3 regions of the Streptomyces sp. NPDC001544 genome follow, and region 2 is predicted to be linked to each of the others. Evidence: riboswitches for the same ligand, from Rfam matches in the RefSeq annotation. Region 2 holds a riboswitch; each other region holds the start of a gene.
The links. A riboswitch is a leader RNA that binds a small molecule or an ion and turns the genes downstream of it on or off. The one in region 2 is predicted to bind thiamine pyrophosphate.

Region 1 (4,817 bases), on a different contig from region 2:
CTCCTCGTCGCGCGGCGACTGGTGAGCCGCCAGGGGAGCCGGTGACGGTAACAGGAATCGCCGGTTCCCTCGGGCGGGGGAAGTTTTCCGGGCGGGCCGTCCGCAGGCGGTGGCGGGCGGTTAGAGTCCGGAATTCGCCGCGGGGCGCAGCCCCGGGGACGGCGTACCCCCACCCCGTGTTCCTCCTGCACGGGCTGCCCCTCGCGCTTCGGGAGTGACCCTTTGGCCACGGTCGACACCGCACCCGCTGAACCGCACGCACCCCCCGGCCGGCCCCAGCCGCGTTCCGCCACGTCCCCGGCCCAGCGACCTCCCTCCACGGCGATCCCCGAGCAGCGGCAGCACTCCGGGACCCTCATCGGATCCGTGCAGCGCGCGATGCGCCTGCTGGAGACCGTCGCCGAGCACGAGTACGGCGCCCCCGCCAAGCAACTGGCCCGGGAGACCGGGCTCGCCCTTCCCACGGCGTACCACCTGCTGCGCACCCTGGTGCACGAGGGCTATCTGCGCCGCGACAAAGGGCTGTTCTTCCTCGGTGAGGCGGCCGAACGGCTGAGCAGCAGCGGAGCGAAGCAGAAACGTCGCAGCACGGTCGCCGACGCGCTCGCGCACTGCCGGGATGCCATCGGCGTACCGGTGTACTACGCCATGTACCGCGAGGGTGACGTCGAGGTCATGTGCGTCTCCGACACCCCCGGCAACCCGGCGGTCGAGGAGTGGGCCGACTTCCGGGAGACTGGGCATGCGCATGCCATCGGCCAGTGTCTGCTGTCCCAGCTCGACGAGGACGCCCGCCGGGACCATCTCGACCGTTATCCGGTGCAGTCCCTCACGCCGTACACGGTGCGCGACGGCCACACCCTGCTGCGGCGCCTGGAACGGGTCCGGCGCATGGAACCGGTGACGGAGCGGCAGGAGTACGCGCTGGGCACGGTCTGCGCCGCGATCCCGATCACCGTGGGCACCACCGCGGCCACGATGGCCATCTCCCTGCCGTCCCACCAGGCGGACCGGCTGCTGCCCGCTGCTCAGCAGCTGCAGAGGGAGGTCGGACGGCACCTGGGCTCGATCGCGATCTCTATCAGTATCTGAAAACTCACTCCTTGTGATCTACCGTGCACATTCAGCAAGATTTCACCAGGGTCAAAGGGGTCATTACCGGCCAGTCGGTGTCCTATGACGGGATGGGCGATGCGCGAGTCCGTACAGGCAGAAGTCATGATGAGCTTTCTCGTGTCCGAGGAGCTCTCCTTCCGCATCCCGGTGGAACTGCGGTACGAGACATGTGATCCCTATGCCGTGCGGCTGACCTTCCACCTTCCCGGTGACGCACCGGTGACCTGGGCCTTCGGACGTGAGCTGCTGATCGACGGAGTGGGCCGGCCCTGCGGCGACGGTGATGTGCGCATCGCGCCCGCCGGCTCCGAGGCGCTGGGAGAGGTCCTGATCCGGCTTCAGGTCGGGGCCGACCAAGCCCTGTTCCGCTCCTCCACCCCCCCGCTGGTGGCCTTCCTCGACCGTACGGACAAGCTGGTGCCGCTGGGCCAGGAGGGAGCGCTCGCCGACTTCGACGCCCACCTCGACGAAGCCCTGGACCGCATCCTCGCCGAGGAGCAGAGCGCCGGATGAAGCGTCATGGTCGGGGCGCCAGGTACTCCGGCGCGCCGCGTCGGCACGGAGCAGTAACGCTTCTCCGTACCAGGCCGGCCAGTTGAGCTCACCGCTTCCGGCGTCGGCCCCGGCCGCCGCGCACCGGAGCCGACGGGGCGACGGCGGCCGCCGCAGTCCCCCGCACCGGGCGGTCTGCCGCCACCACCAGCGCCGCGAGGGCGGTGGTGACCGGCACTGAAGCCACGAGGCCGATCGAGCCCACCAGCGTGCGCACGATCTCCTCCGCCACCAGCTCACTGTTGGCGACCGTGCCCACGCTGCTCTGCGCGATGGAGAACAACAGCAACAGCGGCAGCGCGGCACCCGCGTAGGCCAGCACGAGCGTGTTGACCACGGACGCGATGTGATCGCGGCCGATGCGGATGCCCGCGCGGTACAGCCCACGCCACCCCATCGCCGGATTCGCCTCGTGCAGCTCCCACACGGCCGAGGTCTGCGTCACCGTCACATCGTCCAGCACACCCAGTGACCCGATGATGACACCGGCGAGAAGAAGACCGCTCATGTCGATCGACGGATAAAGGCCGTGGATGAGGCCGGTGCTGTCATCGGTGTTGCCGGTCAGCGCGGCCCAGCCGATGAAGAGCTTGCCGAGAACGCCGATCAGCGACAGCGAGATCAACGTGCCGAGGACCGCCACGGACGTCCGGGCCGAGAGGCCGTGGCACATGTACAGCGCGATCAGCATGATGGCGCTGGAGCCGACCACCGCCACGGTCAGCGGATCCGACCCCTGCAGGATCGCGGGCACGATGAAGAAGTCGAGGACCAGGAAACTGATGGCCAGCGCGATCAGTGCCATGACACCGCGCATCCGCCCGACGACCACGACGGCGAGTGCGAAGATGCCCGCCAGCAGCGCCATCGGCATGCGCCGGTTGACGTCGGTGACCGAGTACTGCAGATCCTTCGGAGCCGAAGGCTCGTAGGCGGTCACGACCTTCTCGCCCTCGTGCAACTGCCGCGACTGGTCCGGCTGCACGATCTCGGTGAACGTGCGGCCCTCGTCCTTGCCGGTGTCGACCCGGACCGTCGCCTTCTTGCAGGTACCGCCCGCCTCCTGCTGCGCCGAACCGCCCCCGCCGGTCGAGGTGTCTCCGGCCACGGTGCCGCCGGAAGCGTTCACCGACTTGCAGCTGACCTCGACGACCCTGGTGACCGTGGCCTGCTGGGTCTGCCGGTCGAAGCCGACCCCGGTCCGCTTGTGGGGCGGGGCACCGCCGGGCCACAGAACCACGAGCCCGACCACGACCGCTGCGGTGAACGGGATCAGGACGGCGGCGATGACCTTGCGCAGATGCTTCGAGACGGGTGCGGCCGGTCCATGGCTGTGACTGTGTGAGTGCCCGCGTCCCTCACCGGTCGCATGCGTGTGCCCCGGCGGATGTCGAGACTCGTCGTGTGTCGTGGTCACCGCCCGATCATTGCAAGAAGGGCACGAGACGCACTGTTCACCGCGCCACACATGACGCTAGCGTGGAGGCACCTTTGCACACGCGGGAGCTCGGAGCACCGGGCTGAGAGGGCGCTGACCTCTGTCTTTGCGATGTTTCACGTGGAACGTCATTCAGCCAAGTGATGTTTCACAAGAAACACCGACGACGGAAGCCGCTGCGTCGACCGCCGAACCTGTTACCGGGTAATGCCGGCGTAGGGAGTAGGTCTCATGACCAACAAGGACGCACGCACGCCTGCCTCCACGCAGATCTCCGACGACCAGGAGGCCGGGAAGTCCATCGGCTGGCACAAGGGGTATGTCGAGGGATCACGCCCCGACCTGCGCGTGCCGGTCCGTCAGGTGCACCTCACCAACGGGCAGTCGGTCACGTTGTACGACACCTCTGGCCCGTACACCGATCCACTCGTCGAAACCGACGTCCGCAGGGGCCTGCCGCCGCTGCGGGAGAACTGGATCATCGCCCGTGGCGACACCGAGGAGTACGCGGGCCGTCCAGCCCGCCCCGAGGACGACGGGATCAAGCACACCTCGCCACGGGGCGGCCTGCGCAACCTCGACGCGGTCTTCCCCGGACGGCCCCGCCAGCCGCGCAGGGGCCGCGACAGCAAGGCGGTCACGCAGCTCGCCTACGCCCGTCGCGGCGAGATCACACCCGAAATGGAGTTCGTGGCCCTGAGGGAGAACGTTTCCCCAGAGGTCGTCCGTGAGGAGATCGCGGCGGGTCGGGCCGTGCTGCCCGCGAACGTCAACCACCCGGAAACAGAGCCGATGATCATCGGCAAGCGGTTCCTGGTGAAGGTCAACGCCAACATCGGCAACTCGGCGGTGACCTCCTCCATCGAGGAAGAGGTCGAGAAGATGACCTGGGCGACCCGCTGGGGTGCCGACACGGTCATGGACCTGTCCACCGGCCGCAACATCCACACCACGCGCGAATGGGTGCTGCGCAACTCCCCCGTTCCGATCGGCACGGTGCCGCTCTATCAGGCGCTGGAGAAGGTCGACGGCCGCGCCGAGGAACTGACCTGGGAGATCTACAAGGACACGGTCATAGAACAGGCCGAGCAAGGCGTGGACTACATGACCGTCCACGCCGGTGTGCGCCTGGCATACGTGCCGCTGACCGCGAACCGCAAGACCGGGATCGTCTCGCGCGGCGGCTCGATCATGGCGGCGTGGTGCCTGGCGCACCACAAGGAGTCGTTCCTGTACGAGAACTTCGAGGAGCTCTGCGAGATCCTCGCCGCCTACGACGTCACATACTCGCTGGGCGACGGCCTCCGGCCGGGATCGATCGCGGACGCCAATGACGAGGCGCAGTTCGCGGAACTGCGAACTCTCGGGGAACTCAACCGGGTTGCCAAGCGTTTCAACGTACAGACCATGATCGAGGGCCCGGGCCACGTCCCGATGCACAAGATCAAGGAGAACATCGACCTTCAGCAGGAGATCTGCGATGAAGCTCCGTTCTATACGCTCGGCCCGCTGACCACGGACGTCGCACCGGCGTACGACCACATCACCTCCGGCATCGGTGCCGCGATGATCGCCTGGTGGGGCACGGCGATGCTCTGCTACGTCACGCCCAAGGAGCACCTGGGCCTGCCCAACCGTGACGACGTCAAGACCGGCGTCATCACCTACAAGATCGCCGCCCATGCAGCCGACCTCGCCAAGGGCCATCCGG
Region 2 (4,817 bases):
CGCCGTCGGAGTCCGTCAGCGCCCGGTAGTAGCCGAGGCCGGGAGCGTCGAGGGAGCGCCGTACGAGCACGGCGAGCGGCAGGACGAGGAGCAGGGCGACGGTGGCCAGGACACCGGCCAGCAGCGCCCACTGGCCCACGCCGCGCGGCCGTCGCGCCGTCACCGAGGCGTCCACCAGGCGCAGGGCGGTCTCCCGCCGCCGCACCGTCCAGGCGTGCACGGCGAGGATCGCGCCCACCGCCACGAACTGCACCAGCGTCAGAACCGCGGCCGTGGACAGGTCGAAGATCTCGGAGGTCTGCCGGTAGATCTCGACCTCGACGGTGGAGTAGGCGGGCCCGCCGAGGATCTGCACCACGCCGAAGGAGGTGAAGGTGAACAGGAACACCATCAGCGCGGCGGCGGCCACGGCCGGCCCGAGGGCGGGCAGTGTGACCTTCCGCCAGGCACGCAGCGGCGACGCGCCGAGCATCCGGGCGGCCTCCTCCTGCCGTGGGTCGAGTTGCGCCCACAGCCCGCCGACCGTGCGGACGACGACGGCGTAGTTGAAGAAGACGTGGGCCAGCAGGATCGCCCACACGGTGGTGTCCAGCCGCACGCCCCACAGGTCGTCGAGCAGCCCGCCGTGTCCGACGAGCGCGAGGAAGGCGGCTCCGGCCACGACGGTCGGCAGCACGAACGGCACCGTGACCACGGCCCGCAGCACCTGCCTGCCGGGGAAGTCGAGCCGGGCGAAGACGTAGGCGGCGGGCAGCGCGAGCAGCAGGGTGAGCACGGTGGAGGCGAGCGCCTGCCAGACGGTGAACCACAGCACGTGCCGGATGTCGGGCTGGCTGACCACGTCCGCGATCCGCCCGAACCGCCAGGCGCCGTCCACCTTCAGCCCGCGCGCGACGATCGCGGCCACGGGCCAGGCGAAGAACACGGCGAAGAACGCGACGGGCACGGCCATGAGGCCGAGCCGCACCGCGTTCCCGCGCGCGCCTCTGCGGGGTGCTACCGCAGTACGAGTGACGTCCACGACTTGACCCACTGGTCACGGTTGGCCGCGATCTTGCCGGGGGCCATGGTCTCGGGATCGGCGGCGGGCGGCCCGTACTCGGTGAACTCGGCGGGCACGGCGGCGCCCTTCACCACCGGGTAGACGAACATGTTCAGCGGCATGTCCTGCTGGAACTCCTTGGAGAGCAGGAAGTCGATGAACGCCTTGCCGCCCTTGGTGTTCTTGGCGTTGCTCAGCAGTCCCGCGAACTCGATCTGCCGGAAGCAGGTGCCCGTCGACACACCGGTCGGGGCGGTGCTGGGCCGCTTCTTGGCGTAGATCACCTCGGCGGGCGGGGAGGAGGCGTACGACACGACGAGCGGCCTGTCGCCGCCGGCCTTCTTCCCTTCGGAGGAGCCGGAGAACTCCTGGTAGTAGGCCTGCTCCCAGCCGTCGACGACCTTGACGCCGTTCGCCTTGAGCTTCTTCCAGTAGCCCTGCCAGCCCTGGTCGCCGAACTGCGCCGCGCTGCCGAGCAGGAACCCGAGGCCGGGCGAGGAGGTGGCGGCGTTCTCGGTGACGAGGAGGTTCTTGTACTCGGGCTTGGCCAGGTCGGCGAAGGACCGGGGCGGGGCCAGCTTGTGCCGGGCGAAGTACGCCTTGTCGTAGTTGACGCAGATGTCGCCGTAGTCGACCGGCGTGACCCGGTCCTTGCCCTTGTCGAGCTGGTATCCGGCGCCCACCGTGTCCAGTCCCTTGGCCCGGTAGGACTGGAACAGCCCGTTGTCGAGGGCCCGTGAGAGCAGGGTGTTGTCCACGCCGAAGAAGACGTCGCCCTGCGGGTTGTCCTTGGTGAGGATGGCCTTGTTGACGGCCTGTCCGGCGTCGCCGCTCTTGAGGACCTTGACCTTGTACCCGGACTTCTTCTCGAAGTCCGCGAGCACGCTCTTGGACACGGCCCACGAGTCGTGGCTGACGAGGGTGACGGTCCTGGAGTCCGCCGCCCCCTTGGCGCCGGACGACCCGCACCCCGTCAGAGCGGACAGCGCCACGAGGCCGAGCCCGGCGGCCGCGGCCACGAACGTCTTGCGGTGCACTGGATGTCCTCCTGGGGTAGGCCAGGAAGAACGCGGCCCCGCCCGGAACGTCCGGGCAGGGCACAACAGCTTGAGTGGGTGACCGAACTTCCTACCCAGAATGACCTGGGCGAGGTTCAGAGGGTCTGCGGCCCGTCTGCCGCACTCTCAGCGCTGTGGCGCTCCCCTGTCGGAATATGAAGATGTGATGTGGCCAGATCCTATCGCTCCGTGGCCGCCAGCTGACCACAGGCCCCGTCGATCTCCTGCCCCCGGGTGTCCCGGATGGTGACGGGCACGCCATGCGCGGCGATGGCCTCCACGAACGCCCTCTCGTCCTCCGGCCGGGAGGCGGTCCACTTCGACCCGGGCGTGGGGTTCAGCGGGATGAGGTTGACGTGCACGGGCCTGCCCTTGAGCAGCCGCCCGAGCCGGTCACCGCGCCAGGCCTGGTCGTTGATGTCCCGGATCAGCGCGTACTCGATGGACAGCCGGCGGCCGGACTTCTCGACGTACTCGAACCCGGCGTCGAGCACCTCCCGCACCTTCCAGCGCGTGTTCACGGGAACGAGGGTGTCGCGCAGTTCGTCGTCGGGCGCGTGCAGCGAGATCGCGAGGCGGCACTTGAAGCCCTCGTCGGCGAACCGGTGGATCGCCGGGACGAGCCCGACGGTGGACACGGTGATACCGCGCTGGGACAGTCCCAGCCCGTCCGGCGCGGGGTCGGTGAGAGCCCGGACGGCGCCGACGACCCGCTTGTAGTTGGCGAGCGGCTCCCCCATCCCCATGAAGACGATGTTGGACAGCCGCGCCGGGCCACCGGGGACCTCGCCGTCCCTGAGCGCGCGCATCCCGTCGACGATCTGGTGGACGATCTCGGCGGTCGACAGGTTCCGGTCGAGCCCCGCCTGTCCGGTCGCGCAGAACGGGCAGTTCATCCCGCACCCCGCCTGCGAGCTGATGCACATCGTCACCCGGTCCGGATACCGCATCAGCACGGACTCGACGAGCGTCCCGTCGAACAGCCGCCACAGCGTCTTGCGGGTGGTCCCCTGGTCGGTCGACAGATGCCGCACCACCGTCATCAACTCCGGCAGCAGCGCCTCCCGCAGCTTGCCACGCGACCCGGCGGGGATGTCGGTCCACTGCTCCGGGTCGTGCGCGTACCGCGCGAAGTAGTGCTGCGAGAGCTGCTTGGCACGAAACGGCTTCTCCCCGATCTCGGCCACCACGTCCTTGCGCTCGGCAGGCGTGAGGTCGGCGAGATGCCGCGGCGGCTTCTTGGCTCCGCGCGGGGCGACGAAAGTGAGTTCTCCGGGTGCAGGCATAACCCCTCCAGTGTCGCAGATCAACTCCGGCGGCCCGGGCCGGAGCGGGGTGGGGACGGTCACCCGTGGGTGCTGTCTGTCAGCGTTGGTCGGCTTCGGACGGCCCAGACCCGGCCCCGGCCACTGCGAGGCGGATGCCGGGCTATAGTCGCGGGGTCGCGAAAAACGATGTCTCGCGGGTCCACCCGCCGGGCGTCGCACATACATCGACGCAGATGGTTCTGATCGGTGAGCGTCTCCTGCCGAGACCGGACACCCCGTCCGCTCACGGCGCTGACCATCGCCGACGCGTGTCGGCGCTACCCAGGGAGCGCAGCATGCAGAAGACCATCGCCATCGTCGGAGCGGGACTGGGCGGGCTGACGCTCGCCCGGGTGCTTCAGGCTCACGGTGTCGCCGCGACGATCTACGAGGGTGAGGCTTCGGCGACGACCCGTGCACAGGGCGGCCTGCTCGACATCCACGAGGAGACCGGACAGGTCGCGCTTCGCGCGGCTGGTCTGTACGACGAGTTCCTCACTCTGGTCCGCCCGGGCGAGGACGCCAAGCGTGTGGTCGACCGTCACGGCACGATCCTGTTCGACATGCCCGCGGACCCCGGTTCAGCCCGTCCTGAGGTGGATCGTGGCGAACTCAGGCGCCTGCTCATCGACTCGCTGGCGCCCGGGACGATCAGGTGGGGTCACAAAGTCGCCTCGGTCCGGCACCGTCCGGAGGGCGGCTACGTCCTCACTTTCGCGGAAGGTTCCGCCACGCGCGCCGACATCGTCGTCGGCGCGGACGGCGCCTGGTCGAAGGTGCGTCCGCTGCTCACGCCCGCCGAGCCTCTCTTCAGCGGAACCTGCTTCATCGAGATCGCCCTCGCCTCGGGCGGCCAGAACCGCCGGGCGAGCGTGGCTGCGATCGGCAGCGGCACGCTGATGGCCGTCGCGCCGGGCAAAGGCATCATCGCCCATCGCTACGCCGACGGGAGCGTGCGCGGATACGTGGCGCTGAACAAGCCCGAGGAGTGGATGGGGTCGATCGACTTCGGCGACCCGTCCGCGGGCCTCCGCCAACTTGCCGGCGAGTTCGACGGCTGGTCGCCGCTGCTCACCGCCTTCGTGACAGAGAGCGACGCGCAGCCGTGGCTCCGCCCCATCTACGCCCTTCCCGTCGGACTCACATGGGACAGGGTGCCCGGAGTGACGCTCGTCGGCGACGCCGCGCATCTGATGTCACCCTTCGCCGGCGAGGGCGCGAACCTCGCCATGTACGACGGCGCGGACCTGGCCGGCGAGCTGGTTGAGCAACCCGACATCGAGGTCGCGCTCAGCGCCTACGAAGAGCGGCTGTTCCCTCGCAGTAGCCACGCCGCCGAGCGCTCGGCGCAGAACCTGGAAGTCTTTTTCGGCCGGGAGGCACCGCAGAGCGCAGTCACTCTGTTCGATC
Region 3 (4,817 bases), on a different contig from region 2:
AGGAGGGCCACGGCGTCCTGCGGCCTGAGCTCGGGGGAGCGGGCGGTGGCGGCGGCGACCAGCTCGTCCAGCTCGTACGCCAGCCCCGGTACGACGGCCGAGGGCGGCGGGACGTCCTCGTGGATGTGCTTGTAGAGCACCTGGGCGGGGGTGTCCCCGGCGTGCGGCTTGCCGCCGGTGAGCATCTCGTAGAGCACGACACCGCACGCGTACACGTCGACGCGCGGATCGGCCGTGCCGTGCTCTATCTGCTCGGGCGCCAGGTACGAGACCGTGCCGAGCACGGTCCCCGTCGTGCTGGTCACCGTGTCCACGGACCGCACGAGCCCGAAGTCGGCCACCTTGACCCGCCCGTCGTCCCCTATCAGGACGTTCTCCGGTTTCATGTCCCGGTGCACGAACCCGGCCCGGTGCGCGGCACCGAGCGCGGCCAGCACCGGCTCCAGGATGTCCAGCGCGGCCCGCGGCTGCAGCGCGCCCCGCTCGCGCAGCACGTCCCGCAGGGTGCACCCCGCGACGTACTCCATCGCCAGGTAGACGTACGCCCCTTCAGCCCCCTGATCGAACACCTGAACGACATTGGGGTGGGCGAGCCGGGCCACCGACTTAGCCTCCCGGATGAACCGCTCCACGAACGACACGTCCGCCGCGAGCGTCGGGTGCATCACCTTGAGCGCGAGGACCCGGTCCAGGCGGGTGTCCAGGGCCCGGTAGACCGTGGCCATCCCGCCGACCGCGATCCGCGCGTCGACACGGTAACGGCCGTCGAGCACCTGCCCGACGAGGGCGTCCTGAAGGGTCGTATCCACGCAGGCGAGTGTACGAGCCGCGACCGACACCCCCACGGTTTCGGCCAGGATCGGACCGGTACTGAAGCGCACCTGTGACGCTTCCCACGCACGGAAAGCCGCCAGCGGCGACCGAGTCCCACGGCAGACGTCCACCCCTCGATCGGCAGTAACGGGTGGTGCGTGGGTGGGAGACAAAAACGGGACTGGCTCCCCGGGTCACCAAAAAGCAGGCCGCTCCGGATCCAGCACGGCCAAGCCCTCCGCGGGAGAAGACGCCGAAGCGAAGTACCGCCGGGGAATCCGCCCCGCCAGCCGGGCCAACCGCCCCGCCTCCACCGCGTGCCGCATGGCGGCAGCCATCCGCGCGGGCGCCTGCGCCCGGGTGACGGCCGAGGCCAGCATCACCCCCGCACACCCCAGCTCCATCGCCAGCGCCGCGTCCGACGCCGTCCCGGCCCCCGCGTCCAGAATCACCGGCACGCGCGCGTGCTCGACGATCAGCTGGAAGTTGTGCGGATTGCGGATCCCCAGCCCGGATCCGATCGGCGACCCCAGCGGCATGATCGCGGCGCAGCCGACGTCCTCCAGCTTCCGCGCCAGCACGGGATCGTCATTGGTGTACGGCAGCACCGTGAAGCCGTCGTCGACCAGCGTCTCCGCCGCGTCCAGCAGCTCGACGGGATCCGGCAGCAGCGTGCGCTCGTCGGCGATGACCTCCAGCTTCACCAGGGAGGTGCCCAGCGCTTCCCGGGCCAGCCGGGCGGTGAGTACGGCCTCCCCGGCGGTGAAGCACCCCGCGGTGTTCGGCAGCACCCGGATGCCGAGCCGCTCCAGCACCGACAGCACCGACCCGTGCACGCCGGGATCCACCCGCCGCATCGCCACGGTCGTCAGCTCCGTGCCGGAGGCGACCAGCGCCCGCTCCAGCACCTCGAGGCTGGGCGCACCGCCCGTACCCATGATCAGACGGGACGTGAAGGACGTACCGCCGATGACGAAGGGATCGTCTGCCATGGTCAGCCTCCCTGCACGGCGGTCAGGACTTCGACGCGGTCGCCCTCGGCCAGGGCCGTGGCCGGCCACTGCGCGCGCGGGACGACGGTTTCGTTCAGCGCGGCGGCCACTCCGCGCGGCGCCGCCGTGAGGGACTTCACCAGGGTGTCGAGAGCGGTACCCGGGGCGACCTCCCGGCGCACCCCGTTGACGGAGATGTTCATGCGGGCTGCTCCATGAGTGCCGTGCTGAAGCGTTTCGGGGTGAACGGGCGCGCCTCCTCGGGCAGTTCGCCGGTGGTCAGGGCCTGCGCCAGGGCGTCGCCGGTGACCGGGGTGAGCAGCACGCCGTTGCGGTGGTGTCCGGTGGCCAGCAGCAGCCCGTCCAGACCGGTCGGGCCGAGCAGCGGCGCGTTGTCGGGGGAGCCGGGACGCAGTCCGGCCCGGGTCTCGGTGAGCGGCAGTTCGGTGATGCCGGGCACCAACTCGTGCGCGTCGCGCAGCAACTGGTACACCCCGCCGGCGGTCACCGTCGTGTCCCAGCCCACTTCCTCGCTGGTCGCCCCGACGACCAGCTCGCCGTTCTCCCGGGGCACCAGGTACACCTGGCTGCCGCGCACCACGGCCCGTACGGTCCGGCTCAGGAACGGCGCGTACCGCTCGGGCACGGTCAGCCGCACCACCTGCCCCTTCACCGGCCGTACCGGCGGCAGCAGGTCACCCGGCAGGCCTGCGAGCCGCCCGCTGAGGCTGCCCGCCGCGAGCACCACCTGGCCCGCGCCCAGCTCGTCGCCGTCCGAGGTGGTGACACCGGCCGCCCGGTCCCGTACGACGTCGAAGCGCTCGGCCCACCGCCGGTGGAAGACCACCCCGGTCCGCTCGCACGCGGCGACCAGCGCGGCCGCCAGCCGACGCGGGTCGATCTGGTGGTCGCGGTCCACCCGCAGCCCGCCGCGAACGCCCGGCGCGAGCAGCGGCTCCAGGCGCCGGCACTCCCGGCCGGACAGCCACTGCGACCCCAGTCCCGAGCGCTGCTGCAGGGCGTGCAGTTCGCGCAGGTGGGCGCGGTCGTCGGCATCCAGTGCGACGGCCAGCGTGCCGCATCTGCGGTAGCCGAGGTCCAGGCCGGTGAGGTCGGTCAGCTCGGCCGCGAAGTCCGGATAGCGGCGGGCCGAGGCCAGGTTCAGGCCGAGCAGTGTCTGCTCGCCGTGGTGCAGTTCCGTGACGGCGGCCAGCATCCCCGCCGCCACCTGCGCGGCCCCGCCGCCCGGCTCCGGGTCCACCACGGCCGTGGCCAGTCCGCGTTGCGCGGCGCGCCAGGCCGTGACCAGTCCGATGATCCCGCCCCCGATGACGAGGACGTCCGACGTACGTGACGACATGGGCGTCGAGCCCCTCCCTTCGCCGGCATGACCCGGATCAGGTTCGTACGGTCGGAGGCCGCCAGCCTCCCTCTCAGCCCGGTGCGTCCGGGCTCCCGCGAGTGCTTTACGGTGGCCACCCTAGCCCGCAGGGCACCCGACTCGTAAGGAGGCCTCCGTCCATGGCCCGTTCACTCGACGGCCTCGTCCTCGCGCCCGTCGCCGACCAGGCCCCCGGTCAGGTGGGCACGCGCACCCGCTTCTCCTACCACGAGAAGAACGGCGAGATCTGGGCCGAGTACGCGGGTGGAGACGTCGTACGCGGGTACCTGGTGGGCACCCGCGAGGGCGACCGGCTGGACTTCAGGTACGTGCAGCTCAAACGGGACGGAACCACCTCCTCCGGACACTGCGGGTCGACCGTGGCCGAGTTGCCCGACGGACGGGTACGGCTGGAGGAGACCTGGGAATGGGAGTCGCAGTCGGGAGCAGGGACGAGCGTTGTGGAGCAGGTCACTGAGCACGCCCCCTGACTGACGCACAGTCAGTTGACTATGGTGATCGAGTGAGCGAGCAGACGCGGGAGACGCGGGAACAGGGCACGTCACAGGCGCGGCGAGTGGTCGTGGTCGGCGCGGGCATGGCCGGGGTGCAGACCGCGGTCGCCCTGCGCGAACAGGGGCTGAAGGGCACCGTGACGCTGATCGGCGCCGAACCCCACCAGCCGTACGACCGGCCCCCGCTGTCCAAGGCCGTGCTGCTCGGCAAGGCCGAGGGTTCCGCCTTCGACGTGGACTTCGAGGCGCTCGGCATCGAACTCCGCCTCGGTCGCGAGGCGTTGGGCGTGCGCCCCGCCGACCACGAGCTGGACACCGAGGCCGGGCCCGTGCCGTACGACGTCCTGGTGCTGGCCACCGGCGCCGAACCGGTCCGGCTGCCCGGCGCGGAGGGCGTGCCCGGCGTGCACCTGCTGCGCACCCTCGACGACGCCGAGCGGCTGCGGCCGGTGCTCGCCCGGCAGCACGACATCGTGGTCGTCGGCGCCGGCTGGATCGGCGCCGAGTTCGCCACGGCGGCCCGTGAGGCGGGGTGCGCGGTGACGGTCGTGGAGGCGGCGGACCGCCCGCTCGCCGGCGCGCTCCCGGCCGAGGTGGCGGCGCCGATGGCGTCCTGGTACGCCGACAGCGGCGCGGTGCTGCGCACGCGCGCGCGCGTGGAGCGCGTCGAGCCGGGCGCGGTGGTGCTCGACGACGGCTCGCGGCTGCCCGCGGGCGCCGTCGTCGTCGGCATCGGCGCCCGTCCCGCCACGGCGTGGCTGGCCGGCTCCGGCATCGAGCTCGGCACGCACCAGGAGGTGGTGACCGACGAACACCTGCGGACCTCGGCCCCCGACGTGTACGCGGTCGGCGACTGCGCCTCCTTCCCCTCCCGCCGGTACGGGGAGCGGCTGCTCGTCCACCACTGGGACAACGCCCTCCAGGGCCCTCGCACGGTCGCCGCGAACATCATCGGCGAGACCCCCGCGGCCTACGACCCCGTGCCCTACTTCTGGTCCGAGCAGTTCGGTCGCTTCGTCCAGTACGCCGGTCACCACGGCGCCGCCGACCGCACCCTCTGGCGGGGCGACCCCGCCGGCCCGGCCTGGACGGTCTGCTGGCTGAAGGAGGACCGGC

Region 1: it holds a riboswitch for thiamine pyrophosphate, as region 2 does, so the genes downstream of both, thiC (phosphomethylpyrimidine synthase ThiC) here and ACFY0F_RS21535 (thiamine ABC transporter substrate binding subunit) in region 2, are expected to answer to the same signal.
Region 3: it holds a riboswitch for thiamine pyrophosphate, as region 2 does, so the genes downstream of both, thiO (glycine oxidase ThiO) here and ACFY0F_RS21535 (thiamine ABC transporter substrate binding subunit) in region 2, are expected to answer to the same signal.

What each region holds. Positions count from the first base shown of each region.
Region 1 covers NZ_JBIAVN010000004.1:14,186-19,002, reverse strand. Annotated here, with positions in the region: gene ACFY0F_RS12870 (DUF5326 family protein) at 1-25, shown strand, start outside; gene ACFY0F_RS12865 (IclR family transcriptional regulator) at 367-1,092, shown strand; gene ACFY0F_RS12860 (SsgA family sporulation/cell division regulator) at 1,192-1,629, shown strand; gene ACFY0F_RS12855 (YibE/F family protein) at 1,718-3,085, opposite strand; TPP riboswitch at 3,158-3,345, shown strand; gene thiC (phosphomethylpyrimidine synthase ThiC) at 3,338-4,817, shown strand, end outside.
Region 2 covers NZ_JBIAVN010000008.1:97,942-102,758, forward strand. Annotated here, with positions in the region: gene ACFY0F_RS21530 (ABC transporter permease) at 1-952, opposite strand, end outside; gene ACFY0F_RS21535 (thiamine ABC transporter substrate binding subunit) at 997-2,079, opposite strand; TPP riboswitch at 2,150-2,257, opposite strand; gene rlmN (23S rRNA (adenine(2503)-C(2))-methyltransferase RlmN) at 2,280-3,386, opposite strand; gene ACFY0F_RS21545 (FAD-dependent oxidoreductase) at 3,704-4,817, shown strand, end outside.
Region 3 covers NZ_JBIAVN010000001.1:902,341-907,157, forward strand. Annotated here, with positions in the region: gene pknB (Stk1 family PASTA domain-containing Ser/Thr kinase) at 1-809, opposite strand, end outside; gene ACFY0F_RS04130 (thiazole synthase) at 1,008-1,805, opposite strand; gene thiS (sulfur carrier protein ThiS) at 1,808-2,008, opposite strand; gene thiO (glycine oxidase ThiO) at 2,005-3,165, opposite strand; TPP riboswitch at 3,163-3,274, opposite strand; gene ACFY0F_RS04145 (hypothetical protein) at 3,327-3,677, shown strand; gene ACFY0F_RS04150 (NAD(P)/FAD-dependent oxidoreductase) at 3,710-4,817, shown strand, end outside.